Regions from separate parts of the Breoghania sp. L-A4 genome, predicted to be linked through region 2. Evidence: predicted binding sites of a transcription regulator. Region 2 holds the regulator's gene; the other holds the start of a gene.
What was found. Region 2 encodes HrcA, which represses chaperone genes, less so after heat shock. Its sites were predicted from a motif close to GTTAGCACTCNCNNNNNGNGAGTGCTAAC; they were not measured.
Positions count from the first base shown of each region.

Region 1 (3,416 bases), 830 kb from region 2:
GATGGATGTTGGTGTAGCCATCGGCGACCATGGCGTCGATCGCGGCGTCGACCGTATCCTTGCTGGTGGTCAACGGCGTGACCTGCTGCGTCTTGCAGCCATAGTTGGGACCCCGGCTCACGCCATTGTCCCAGGAGCTGAAGGAGGCGCCATCGTATTTGCACATCCGCTGCTGCTTCGCGGTATGGGCGTCCGCACCCAGGCCCGATACGCTGGTGGTGCAGGTGCCGCCATCGTCGTCGATCCAGCTGTTGGAATAGCTGTAGGAGCGGTAGTTGTCGTAGCGAATGTAACCGCCCTCGTCCGGCTCGTCGGGCGCGAACTCGGGCACGAACAGCGTCTCGGGAACCGCATCGCTAGCTTCCGTGTCCCGCACATCATAGGGATACGGACGCGCCTCGACACATCCCTGCCAGCTGACGCCGGAGATCTGGTTGAAGAGATCCAGGCGCGGCGTGTTGGTGGCCATGTTGTTGCCGTTGACCGGCGACAGGCCGTTCACGTCGATCCAGGCGGCGTCCGCCTTGTCGGCGCCGACGTTGACGAAGGCGGTGAACGGAACCAGACCGATCTTCACGCGATCTGGGACCGGGCTTGTGGCGTTCACGGCCAGCAATGTCGCCGTCAGGTCTTTCGCCGCCTCTTTCAAGGTGGTGATTTTCGTGCCGCCCATGGAACCCGAATTGTCGAGGACCATGACGACATCGAAGCTGGCGTCACCGACGATTGTCTCGGATTGCACGACAAAGTTGAGAGCGTCGATGCCGACCAGCGGGGTGAAGGCGGTGCCGACGCTGACTTCGGCAGTCACGTTGACCGCCCCATCCGCGTTGCGACTGGCGGAGAAGTCGGCAATCGTGCCGCTGCGGACATTGAAGTTCGCTTCGAACTCCGCGCGGGCCGCGGCCGTCATCGCGTCGTTCGTGATCGACGCGTACGCCTGGGTGTTGATGGCGAGCGCGGCGGAATCCACCGCTATCTGCGCACGCTGTTTGGCCGAGACGACTTGCGACATGTCAATGCCCGCACCGACGGCGAAAACCACCGGAACGATCGTAAGTCCGAAAAGAATCGCGATATTGCCGCGATCGTCTTTGCGGAATTTTGCCAAAATCGGGGCGAACATCTGATTGAACATCGTAGGAAGCTCCATGTGGCCGGAAACACCAGCTCAACTTCCCCAATCAATACCAGCATTTTTTGTTAACGCACCCCGATCCCGGCACTCTCCTTTCCAAGTTGTTTATGCGAATTCTTTAGTTTATTAAAATTTTCATCAATATTTCCGACAAATACTTCGTACAAGTCCGTACCTCAGGCGGAAATCAACGAACTTGGGCCGCAAAGCCAAGCAATCAAACGAAGTCAAACGAATTGGAAAGCCCCCGGTTTCGGCCATCACAGCGCGCGATGCGATGCGGTTTGCGAAATTCCGCTTCGCAATTCCAAAACGGTGCCTGCGGGTCCTCTTTTGTAGCAAGGTCCTGTTAACCACGGACGCAAGTGAACGTGCACCGCCTATTCCCAGGACGCCAATACGAATTGCATTTCGCGATGCGCCGGTCCGCCGCATTGTCGCTTTATGCGAGCGGCCCCGACACGCACCGCGGCACCAACGCGCACATCCTCGCCTTCCGGCATCGCGCCCCAGCTCCACACCACGCGCGCTTTTCGCCATCCACCGCATTGACAAAAGCGCGGGCCGAAACTACATCGGGGCAGCAGTTAGCACTCACCTTCAATGAGTGCTAACAATGCACCAGGGACATCCCTGCACCCGTATTCCGGCATCACCAATGGCAGCGCCGCCCAAGAGGGGCGCTCCAGGAGAGGAAAGAGCCAGATATGACATTCCGTCCGCTACACGACCGTGTCGTCATCCGCCGCGTTGATTCCGAAGAGAAGACCGCCGGCGGCATCATCATTCCCGACACCGCCAAGGAAAAGCCGCAGGAAGGCGAAGTCGTTTCCGTGGGCCCGGGCGCACGTGACGACGCCGGCAAGCTCGTCGCCCTCGACGTCAAGGCCGGCGACCGCGTCCTGTTCGGCAAATGGTCGGGCACCGAGGTCAAGATCGACGGTGAAGACCTGCTCATCATGAAAGAATCCGACATCATGGGCGTGATCGCTTAACAGCGGGCGCCCCTTTCGGATCCTTTTCGTACCAACAGTTTTTAGAGAGAAGTCAACATGGCTGCTAAAGAAGTCAAGTTCTCGACAGATGCCCGCGACCGCATGTTGCGCGGCGTGGACATCCTGGCCAACGCCGTCAAGGTGACGCTCGGCCCCAAGGGCCGCAACGTCGTCATCGACAAGGCTTTCGGCGCTCCCCGCATCACCAAGGACGGCGTCACCGTCGCCAAGGAAATCGAGCTTGAAGACAAGTTCGAGAACATGGGCGCACAGATGCTGCGCGAAGTCGCTTCGAAGACGAACGACATCGCTGGCGACGGCACCACCACCGCCACCGTTCTGGCCCAGTCGATCGTGCGTGAAGGCGTCAAGGCCGTCGCCGCCGGCATGAACCCGATGGACCTGAAGCGCGGCGTCGACATGGCCGTTACCGAAGTCGTCAAGGACCTGACGGCACGCTCCAAGAAGATCTCCACCTCGGCCGAAGTCGCCCAGGTCGGCACGATCTCCGCGAACGGCGCCAAGGAAATCGGCGACATGATCGCCGAGGCCATGCAGAAGGTCGGCAACGAGGGTGTCATCACCGTCGAGGAAGCCAAGACCGCCGAGACCGAGCTTGAAGTCGTCGAAGGCATGCAGTTCGATCGCGGCTATCTGTCGCCGTACTTCGTGACCAACGCCGACAAGATGCTCGCCGATCTGGAAAAGCCCTACATTCTCCTGCACGAGAAGAAGCTTTCCAACCTGCAGGCGATGCTGCCGATTCTGGAATCGGTCGTTCAGTCCTCGCGTCCGCTGCTGATCATCGCCGAAGACGTCGAAGGCGAGGCCCTGGCCACGCTCGTCGTCAACAAGCTGCGTGGCGGCCTGAAGATCGCCGCCGTCAAGGCGCCGGGCTTCGGCGATCGCCGCAAGGCCATGCTGGAAGACATCGCCATCCTGACGGGCGGCACGGTGATTTCCGAGGATCTCGGCATCAAGCTCGAGAACGTCACCATCGACATGCTCGGCACCGCCGAGAAGGTTTCCATCACCAAGGAAACCACCACGATCGTTGACGGCGCCGGCGAGAAGGCCGACATCCAGGGCCGCGTCGGCCAGATCAAGGCGCAGATCGAGGAAACCACCTCCGACTACGACCGCGAGAAGCTCCAGGAGCGCCTCGCCAAGCTCGCCGGCGGCGTTGCCGTCCTGCGCGTCGGCGGTGCGACCGAAGTCGAAGTGAAGGAAAAGAAGGACCGCGTCGACGATGCGCTGAACGCGACCCGCGCGGCCGTGGAAGA
Region 1 is NZ_CP031841.1:949,819-953,234, reverse strand. Features, by position in the region: gene D1F64_RS04455 (pilus assembly protein TadG-related protein) at 1-1,126, opposite strand, end outside; gene groES (co-chaperone GroES) at 1,846-2,133, shown strand; gene groL (chaperonin GroEL) at 2,191-3,416, shown strand, end outside.
Region 1: a site for HrcA is predicted at 1,725-1,753, ahead of groES (co-chaperone GroES). Genes of this name have one in related genera too.

Region 2 (3,416 bases):
AACGGCGACGAAGCGGGCCGTGCGCTGCTCCGGCGTGTGCGCATCCGCGTTCGCCAAGGCCTCTTCCACGTTGCGCATGGCCATGGCGAAATCCTTCGCCTCGCCCGCCCAGCGCGCGGAATAGATGCCCGGATCGCCGTCCAGCGCATCAACCACCAGACCGCTGTCGTCCGCAAGTGCGGGGTAGCCCGAGGCCTCGGCCGAAGCCACCGCCTTCAGTTCCGCATTGGCCTCAAACGTCGTGCCGGTTTCCTCGGGCTCGGGCAGGCCAAGATCGGCGGCGGAGACCACCTCGAAGCCGAAGGGCTCGACCAGCGCGTTGATCTCGCGGATCTTGCCCTTGTTGTGGCTGGCGACAACCAGCTTGCCCGGCTCCAGCCGGCGGTGCCCGGTGCTCATGCCCTAGCCGATGGCCATCTTCTGCAGGTCGACCAGCCGGGCGATGCCGCCACGCGCCAGGCCCATCAGCTGCTGGAACTCATCATCGGAAAACGGCTCGCCCTCCGCGGTGCCCTGAATCTCGACGATGCCACCCTTGCCGGTCATGACGAAATTAGCGTCCGTGTCCGCGTCCGAATCCTCCAGATAGTCCAGATCAAGCACCGGCGTCCTGGCGTAGATGCCGCAGGAGATCGCCGCCACATGGTCCTTGAGAACCGGCTTGGTGATCATGTCGCGCACGCGCATCCACTCGATGCAGTCGTTCAGCGCCACCCAGGCGCCGGTGATCGCCGCGGTGCGGGTGCCGCCGTCTGCCTGGATCACGTCGCAATCGACGGAAATCTGGCGCTCGCCCAGCGCGCCCAGATCGGTGACGGCGCGCAGGCTCCGGCCGATCAGCCGCTGGATTTCCTGGGTCCGGCCGGACTGCTTGCCGGCGGAGGCCTCGCGGCGCATCCGCTCGCCGGTGGCGCGCGGCAGCATGCCGTATTCGGCGGTCACCCAGCCGCGGTTCTGGCCGCGCAGCCAGGGCGGCACGCGCTCTTCCAGGCTGGCGGTGCACAGCACATGGGTGTCACCGAACTTCACAAGGCAGGAGCCTTCCGCATGCTTGGAGACACCGCGCTCAAGAGTGACGGCGCGCATTTCGTCGGCGGCGCGTTTTGACGGTCGCATGGAAAACTCCAAATGGTTTGTTCGGGCCGCTGACGGCGGGTCGTGGGCCGCTTTGCGGCGTTGTAGCTTTGCTTTGTGCGCGGCGTAAAGGGCGGGCACGCGCTTTGTGACGAATCCGATCCGATTTCATGACACGATGGCGTACAAGCGCTGCATGCCACGTCGACACAGCGAAAATTGCGGCTAATATTTCTCAGCGTGGTCCGCTCCGGCTTGGCCGTCTCGCCGGCAAGACCCATATAAAACGCGCGCGCCGACTTGCGGGCAGCACGCACCGGCGTCCCGGGATACGGGATGACCGCGGCGTGGCCCGATTCGAACGCGAAACAACACGATCGGTGAAGAACCAATGACGTGCAGACACAGATGTACGGACAGGTGAACGGGTGAGAATCGAGACGACCCAAAGCGGCCTGCGCGATCTGGACGAACGGTCGCGCGACATTTTCCGGTCCATCGTCGAGAGCTATCTGGAAACCGGCGAGCCGGTCGGCTCGCGCAACATTGCCCGCATGCTGCCGGTTAGTCTGTCGCCGGCCTCGGTGCGCAACGTCATGGCCGATCTCGAGCATCTTGGCCTCGTCTACGCGCCGCACACCAGCGCCGGACGGTTGCCCACGGATGTGGGATTGCGTTTCTTCGTCGACGCGCTTCTGGAGGTCGGCGATCTGAGCCGCGAGGAGCGCGAGCAGATCGAGGTGCACGTCAGGGCCGGGCGCGAGGACCGCAGCATCGAGCAGTTGCTGACCGAAGCAAGCCAGATGCTGTCGGGTCTGTCGCGCGGCGCGGGCGTGGTGCTGACGCACAAGACGGACAAGCGGCTGAAACAGATCGAGTTCGTGCGGCTCGAGCCGACCAGGGCGCTGGCGGTGCTCGTCGGCGAGGACGGCTCGGTGGAGAACCGGCTGCTGGAACTGCCCGCGGACATGCCCACCTCGGCGCTGACCGAGGCGTCCAACTATCTCAACGCACACATCAACTCCAAGACGCTGGAAGAGGTGCGCGCCTCGCTTGTCGCTCAGAAGGACGCGCGCAAGGCGGAACTCGACGAGCTGACGAGCCGGATCGTCGACGCGGGACTGGCCACATGGGCTGGGCAGGGCGAGGGCGACCAGGACACGCTGATCGTGCGCGGCCGGTCCAACCTGCTTGAGGACCGCAGCGCGCTCGAGGACATGGAGCGCATCCGGCTGCTGTTCGACGATCTGGAGAACAAGCGCGAGCTGATCCAGCTCCTGGGCCTCGCGGAGCAGGGCGACGGCGTACGGATCTTCATCGGTTCGGAGAACAAGCTGTTCTCCCTGTCCGGCTCCTCGCTCATTGTCGCGCCCTACCGCGACAAGGACCAGCGCATTGTCGGCGCGCTGGGCGTCATCGGTCCGACCCGGCTGAATTACGCCCGCATCATCCCCATGGTCGACTACACGGCCAAGGTCGTGGGGCGGATGCTGGGGTAGAGAGACATTCTGCGTTGTCATCCCGGGCGAGCATCGCGAGACCCGGGATGACAACATAGAATGTAGGCTGCTCCAGCGGAGCGGAAGAAACGCAGGCGCGGGGACTTACATGACACTGCAAGGTGAGGAACTGGAGCGCTACGCGCGGCACATCGTACTCAGCGATGTCGGCGGCCCCGGCCAGCAGAAGCTCAAGCGCGCGCGCGTGCTGGTGATCGGCGCGGGCGGGCTCGGCGCGCCGATGATCCAGTATCTGGCGGCGGCCGGCGTCGGCACCATCGGCGTGGTCGACGACGACATCGTGTCGCTGTCGAACCTGCAGCGCCAGGTCATCCACGATACCGCAGCCGTCGGCCAACCCAAGGTGGAAAGCGCGCGCACCTCGGTCGCCCGGCTCAACCCGCATGTGACGATCGACGCGCACAACACGCGAATCACGGCCGACAACGCGGTGGAGCTGATCGCGGGCTACGACATCGTCGCGGACGGCTCGGACAATTTTGCCACCCGTTATCTGGTCTCCGACGCGTGCTTTTACGCGAAAAAGCCGCTGGTGACCGCGGCCGTGGGGCAGTTCGACGGCTCGATCACCACGCTGAAGCCGCATCTCGCGGGAGACGACGGCGCGCCCAACCCGACCTATCGCTGCCTGTTTCCGGACCGGCCGCCCGAAGGCGTTCTTCCCACCTGCGCGCAGGCCGGCGTGCTCGGCGCGCTCACCGGCATCATCGGGTCCATGCAGGCGCTGGAAGTGATCAAGGAGATCGTCGGCTTCGGCGAGAGCCTGGTCGGGCGGCTGGTGCTCTACGACGCCCGCTCCATGCGGCTTGAAACCATCCGCTA
Region 2 is NZ_CP031841.1:124,368-127,783, reverse strand. Features, by position in the region: gene rdgB (RdgB/HAM1 family non-canonical purine NTP pyrophosphatase) at 1-399, opposite strand, end outside; gene rph (ribonuclease PH) at 403-1,116, opposite strand; gene hrcA (heat-inducible transcriptional repressor HrcA) at 1,503-2,573, shown strand; gene moeB (molybdopterin-synthase adenylyltransferase MoeB) at 2,683-3,416, shown strand, end outside.